DNA from 3 places in the Streptococcus sp. 32226D021BW genome. Region 2 is predicted to be linked to each of the others. Evidence: predicted binding sites of a transcription regulator. Region 2 holds the regulator's gene; each other region holds the start of a gene.
What was found. The regulator Rex, encoded in region 2, represses fermentation and respiration genes when NADH is low (regulators of the CRP and FNR family bind a similar motif). The targets are predictions, from matches to a motif close to TTGTGAANTANTTCACAA.
Positions count from the first base shown of each region.

Region 1: ACEE44_RS03855 (formate/nitrite transporter family protein) is a predicted target of Rex. The motif match lies at 1,095-1,112, and genes of this name have one in related genera.
Region 3: adhP (alcohol dehydrogenase AdhP) is a predicted target of Rex. The motif match lies at 1,235-1,252, and genes of this name have one in related genera.

Region 1 covers NZ_JBPPVC010000004.1:62,095-64,368, reverse strand. Annotated here, with positions in the region: gene ACEE44_RS03860 (helix-turn-helix transcriptional regulator) at 1-84, opposite strand, end outside; gene ACEE44_RS03855 (formate/nitrite transporter family protein) at 265-1,065, opposite strand; gene ACEE44_RS03850 (helicase HerA-like domain-containing protein) at 1,334-2,274, shown strand, end outside.
Region 2 covers NZ_JBPPVC010000001.1:91,353-93,626, reverse strand. Annotated here, with positions in the region: gene ACEE44_RS00505 (cysteine desulfurase family protein) at 1-185, shown strand, start outside; gene ACEE44_RS00500 (DUF1831 domain-containing protein) at 187-531, shown strand; gene ACEE44_RS00495 (DUF4649 family protein) at 534-737, shown strand; gene ACEE44_RS00490 (redox-sensing transcriptional repressor Rex) at 918-1,559, shown strand; gene radC (RadC family protein) at 1,602-2,274, opposite strand, start outside.
Region 3 covers NZ_JBPPVC010000004.1:34,834-37,107, forward strand. Annotated here, with positions in the region: gene adhE (bifunctional acetaldehyde-CoA/alcohol dehydrogenase) at 1-866, opposite strand, end outside; gene adhP (alcohol dehydrogenase AdhP) at 1,310-2,274, shown strand, end outside.

The DNA.
Region 1 (2,274 bases), on a different contig from region 2:
GATTTCGTAACCGTAGGAATCATCGGACTCCAAAATAGCCAGGATAAGAAATTCTGTCAGCACTGCGGGGACTGGAAAATGCATAGGACGCTCCTTTCTTTGATAGTTGGGTAATTAGGTTTGGATTTGGTATATATTTATTATTTGTTATATATCAAATCTTGTTATATGTTAAATATACACCTAAACAGATATTTTGTCAACGATATATGTGCAAAAATTGTCAAAAAAATACGGTTGGATTTCCAACCGTAAATAGTTATATTAGTCAACGTAAAGTTTTGATTTATCACTCAACCAGCTATAAAGAAGACCGATCAAGAGACCACCACCAACGTAGTTTCCGAGTCCTGAGAATAGGAAGTTACTTAATACACTCAATACATTCATTCCTTCAACAGGTCCGCCATTTGCAAAGAAGGCAAGTGAGAAGGTAGAGAAGTTTGCGATAACGTGCTCAAAGCCAAGGAAGGCAAAGATGAAGATGATAAAGATCAATGAAATAACACGACCAGCATCGTCTTTCATACGCATGGTAACAAACACAGCAATGTTTACAACGATATTGGCAAAGATACCTTCTACAAACTGTGTCAATGGTGTCTTAGCCAATTTAGCAACAGTTGCTTCTAACAAGTAGCTATGTGGATCAATATGTTGGTATGGTAATGTCAAAGACAAGAGGTAGCAGACGATAACCGCACCGACAAAGTTGAAGAAAATACATGTTGCCAAGATTTTCAAAGCAGTCTTAGTTGGGATAACCTTGCGGTGAATGGCAGAAGTCATATACATCATGTTTGAAGTACCAAGCTCAGCGTTCATATACAAAATCATGACCAAGCACCAGCCAAACATCAAAGCGTAGCTGAATTTTCCTAAGTCAGGAACGATATGATTGAGCTTGTCAGCCGTATAAACTGAGATGGCCAAACCGATTGCTAGATAGACACTAGCCATGGTTGCACGAATAGCATAGGCAAAGTAGTTGTTTTCGATCAAGTCTGCTTTTTTCTTGATACTTTTGTCGATATTATAAATCAGCGAATCTGGTTGTGCTGCCATAATAATCCCCTTTGTATTTTAAAACGTATTTGAGAATGTTCTCACAATAAAAGAGTATAACAGAAAACCGCTAAAAAAGTAAGTGTTTTTCAGTAAAAAACAAAAGTAACCGTTATCAATTGACAGATGACCTTCATTTGTCTGAAAATCATGATATGTAGAAAGAATGGATATGAATATTTTATGTGAAAGCTAAGTTATCTGCTCTGCTATTTTCCAAAAAACTATGCTACAATAAGGATAGAAAAATCGGAAATGGGGCTAGTATATGTCAGATATTATTGCTTTTGGTTATGGTCGTGAGCGTGCAGAGATGAAGCTTAAGCGGCTCAATCGTCATGGAATTATAGCAGGTGCTACGGGTACGGGTAAGACAGTGACCTTGAAAGTCTTGGCGGAGCAGTTGAGTTACGCGGGTATTCCTGTCTTTTTATCAGACATCAAGGGTGATTTGAATAGCTTGGTTGCGGCCAATACTAAGGAGATTGATCCTAGTCGTCTAGAGAAGACTCACTATCATGATTATAGTCCAGTTGGCTATCCAGTTGAGTTGTGGGATGTCTTGGGGGAAAATGGGACTCCTGTCCGCATGACTATTTCAGAGCTGGGGCCTGTCTTGTTGACACGCTTGCTGGGCTTGAATGATACTCAGGAGTCCATCCTGAATATTGTTTTCAGCGTGGCAGACGAGCGTGGCCTTCTCTTGATTGATCTGATGGACCTGCGGGCTATGCTCAATTTTGTGGCTGAAAATGCGACAGAGCTGAGCCAGTATTATGGAAATATTCCAGCTCGTTCGGTCGGTGCTATCTTGCGTAGCTTGGTTGTTTTGGAGCAACAAGGTGGTAAGATTTTCTTCGGTGAGCCAAGCCTTGACATTGCTGATTTGATGCGGACTGCAGAAGATGGTCGTGGGGTTATTAACGTTCTCCAAGCTACTCAGCTATTTAATCAGCCAACATTATATTCAACGGTTCTTCTCAGCCTCTTATCAGAACTCTATGAAGTGTTACCTGAGGTGGGTGATTTGGACAAGCCTAAGATGGTCTTCTTCTTTGATGAGGCTCATGTTCTCTTCAAAGATGCACCGAAAGTTCTTCTTGAAAAGATTGAATTGATTGTCCGTTTGATTCGTTCAAAAGGTGTGGGGGTCTTCTTTGTCACCCAGAATCCAACGGATATTCCTGATAGCGTGGCAGCCCAGTTGGG
Region 2 (2,274 bases):
TTGCAGTTTCAAGTGGGTCAGCTTGTACTGCTGGCGTTGTTCAGAACAGTCATGTACTGGAAGCCATGTACGGAAAAGAATCTCATCGATTGAAAGAGTCCATCCGTATCAGCCTATCTGAAACAAATACCCTAGAAGAGATAGATATTCTTCTTACAGAATTACAAAAAATTATTGGAGGATAAAATGGCCTTTCAACAATCAGTTAGCCTAAAAGATTGCGCATTTACCTATCACATTAGCCCTAACATCAAAAAATACACCCTAAAAGATACCACTTTTGAACAAACAAAAGCAGGTCACTACCAACTCACGCGCCTCTTGGAAGAAGTTCCTAACTCAAATCAGGGTTTTCTTTTAAAGATTATTGTCAATAAAGAGTTGAATGGTTTTAAAATCAACATCACAGACAAATCTGGCTTGCACTTGGTCAATATCTTTAAAGAAAATGGAAACAAGGTCATCCAGGAAAAATTCTACTTCTTGATGGATAGCTTAGTGGACCGTGACCTATTTACCAAGGAAGGTTAAGCATGATTATTGTTCACTATCAAGATGCTTACAAAATAGATAGAAAACAAGAGTTTGACAATCTGGATGCAGCCAAACTGGCCTTCTCAGGTTGCCTCACTCTTCCTGATTACTATCCTGTAACCAAACTAATACGAGATGGTCACCAGTTAGATTATAAAGGAACCATTGGTGACCTCTACCGCTACTTTCAAACACTAGACTAGGCAACATTTCATGCTTAGTCTTTTTCAATTCAATCTGTTGATTTTTTCACAATCTTGGACTAGAATAGAATAAAGAATTGAAAATGAATGAAAAATTGGTTGGCCTATACTCAAGTAAAATAAGCATTAGACCAGTCAGCTAGTATAGTATTGTCGTCAACCATATTTAAGGAGGTCATTGTGAAAAACGAGAAAAAAGCAGATATCCCACGCGCAACTGCCAAGCGCCTTTCGCTCTATTATCGTATCTTTAAACGCTTTTATGCCGGCAATATTGAAAAAGCTAGCTCCAAGGAAATTGCAGAAGCCATCGGTATCGACTCCGCAACCGTGCGCCGTGACTTTTCCTACTTCGGTGAACTAGGTCGCCGTGGCTTTGGCTACAATGTAAAAGAATTGATGGATTTCTTCGCAGAAATTCTGAACGATAATTCCATCACCAATGTTATGCTTGTCGGTGTTGGAAATATGGGTCGTGCCCTACTCCACTACCGCTTCCATGAGCGCAATAAAATGAAAATTGTCATGGCCTTTGAAGCGGATGACAATCCAGCGGTTGGAACCGTTGATGAAAATATTCCCATCCATGCTATTTCTGAAATTAAGGAACGTATCTTAGAAGCTAATGCTCAAACAGCGATTCTGACCGTACCAAGTATCAAAGCACAGGAAGTAACTGACATTCTCGTAGAAGCAGGTATTAAAGGCATTCTCAGTTTCTCTCCGGTCAATTTATCAGTTCCCAAAGATGTAGTCGTTCAGTATGTTGACCTGACCAGCGAGTTGCAAACCCTGCTCTATTTCATGCGCAAGGGTGAATAATGAACAGAGGAACCGAATTCCCGGCTCCTCTCTTTTTATCCTCTAAAATAGCTCACTTTCTTCCCTAAAAGAATAATAGTCCTTATTTCCTACAATCAAATGATCCAACAAGACCAGTCCTAGTGTTTCGCAGGACTTTTTTAAATTCTCGGTAAATAATAAATCGTTCCTACTTGGCTCAACGGATCCCGACGGATGATTATGAACAATGACAATGGATGTTGCCATGCATTTTACCGCATAATGCAGGATTTCTCTTGGCTCAGCAATACTCCGGTTGACACTTCCTATAAAAATAGTCTTTTGACTGATAATCTGATTTTGCGTATTGAGATAGAGGGCAACTAGATGTTCTTGCTTTTTATCTCCAAGTTCTTGGATCATCTTTCGGCCCAATTTCTCACTTCCTAAAATACGTTCATTCAATAAAAGCTCCGACTGGTTAATCCGTTTTCCTAGCTCAATCATGGCCTTGATTTCAATCGCTTTGACACGACCGATGCCTGTCAAGCTCTGCAATTCTTCAATAGACAGCTCTCTAAGGGCAGCCAAACTTTCCAAGCGATTGAGTAGATTATTGGACAGGATAGAAACAGGCTCATTTTTGGTTCCTGTTCGGATAAAAATAGCCAATAATTCCTGATTACTCAATTTTTCTGCCCCAACTTCTAGTAATCTTTCTCGTGGCAAAAGTGCCTCTTCCTTAAAATCAATT
Region 3 (2,274 bases), on a different contig from region 2:
TCTTTCTTATTAACAAAGTAAGTTTTGTAAGATTTGAATTCAGCTACAAACTCGTCATACACTTCCTTATCAATGATTACTGCTTGCTCTGACGCGCAGACCATACCATTATCAAATGACTTAGACATGACGATATCATGAGCAGCTTGACGGATGTTTGCAGATTTTTCAACATAGGCAGGAACGTTACCGGCACCTACACCAAGAGCTGGTTTACCACAAGAGTAAGCTGCACGCACCATGGCGTTACCACCCGTTGCAAGAATTGTCGCAATACCGTCGTGCTTCATCAATTCAGAAGTTGCTTCCATAGATGGTTTTGTTACCCACTGGATACAGTTTTCTGGAGCACCAGCTGCCACAGCTGCTTCATAGACAACACGCGCTGCGTGAGCTGAAGACTCTTGAGCAGATGGATGGAAGGCAAAGACGATAGGGTTACGTGTTTTCAAAGCAATCAAGGCTTTGAAGATGGCAGTTGACGTTGGGTTAGTCGTTGGCGTGATACCACAGATAACACCAACTGGCTCAGCAATCAAGGTCAAGCCGGTTACATCATCTTCTTCGATGACACCAACTGTTTTTGTATGGCGCATATTGTTAACAACGTGCTCGCAGGCAAACAAGTTTTTAGTTGCCTTGTCTTCGAATACACCACGTTTGGTTTCTTCAAAAGCGTGCATTGCCAATTCACCGTGTTTGTCAAGAGCAGCTACCGAAGCCTTAGCTACAATGTAGTCTACCTCTTCTTGACCAAGTTTGCGGAACTCATCAAGAGCAACCAAACCTTTTTGAACAAGCTCATCAACGTGCTTGCGAGCTTCTGCTAATTTTTCTTCTGGTGATACAACTTTTTTATCAGCCATTGTGTTCCTCCAAATTTTCTTATTAACATTTTGTTAATTTTTTCACAATCTTATTCTACAACTTTTTATTTTATTTGTAAAGAGAATTTGTTATTTTTTTCACATTTTTTCTGTTTTATTTTTGAAAACGCTTTCTTTTTGTTTATCTGGAGTACATTTCAGAAAACTTTCTGAAATGTATCTGTTAACAGCTTCAAAAATAAACCTAAGACATAAAAATCTAACAACTAACCCCTTTGGTTTCTATTTTAACAAGAAAACGCTTACAAGTAAATGGCTTTTTATGAAAAAATTTCAGTAATTATCTGATTGTTTTCAAAAGCAGATACACTCCCCTCTCTTCTGATTTACTTGCATTTTCTTGTTTTATGTGATATTATTAACAAGAAAATATCTATATTAACACATCTAAAAAATGTGCTACAATAAATAGGAGGTCTGCCATGAAAGCAGTTGTCGTTAATCCAGAATCTACTGGTGTTGTCGTTGTTGAAAAAGAACTTCGTCCACTTGAAACTGGCGAAGCTCTGGTTCAGATTGAATATTGTGGTGTCTGCCATACTGACCTACACGTTGCTCAAGGTGATTTTGGCAAGGTCCCTGGCCGTGTTCTTGGGCATGAAGGGATTGGTGTCGTTACTGAAATCGCCCCTGATGTGACCAGCTTGAAGGTCGGCGACCGTGTCAGCGTTGCTTGGTTCTTCCAAGGTTGTGGTACTTGCGAATACTGTACTACTGGCCGTGAAACCCTCTGCCGTACAGTAAAAAATGCAGGCTACTCTGTTGACGGTGGTATGGCTGAGCAATGTATCGTAACAGCTGACTATGCGGTAAAAGTTCCAGAAGGTCTTGATCCAGCTCAAGCAAGTTCTATCACTTGTGCCGGCGTTACTTGTTATAAAGCTATTAAGGAAGCACACCTAGAACCAGGTCAATGGATTGTCATTTACGGTGCAGGTGGACTAGGCAACCTTGCAGTCCAATACGCTAAGAAAGTGTTCAATGCCCACGTTATCGCTGTAGACATCAATAATGACAAATTGGAATTAGCCAAAGAAGTCGGTGCAGATGTCATCATCAATGGTCTTGAAGTGGAAGACGTGCCTGGCTATATCAAGGAAGTAACTGGCGGCGGTGCCCACTCAACTGTCGTAACGGCTGTTTCTAAGGTTGCCTTCAACCAGGCTATTGACAGCGTTCGTGCAGGCGGTTATGTGGTTGCAGTCGGCCTCCCATCTGAATACATGGACCTCAGCATTGTGAAGACTGTACTAGATGGTATCAAGGTTGTCGGCTCTCTGGTTGGTACTCGTAAAGACCTAGAAGAAGCCTTCCACTTTGGTGCTATCGGTCTAGTTGTTCCAGTTGTTCAAAAACGCCCTGTAGAAGATGCAGAAGCCGTCTTTGA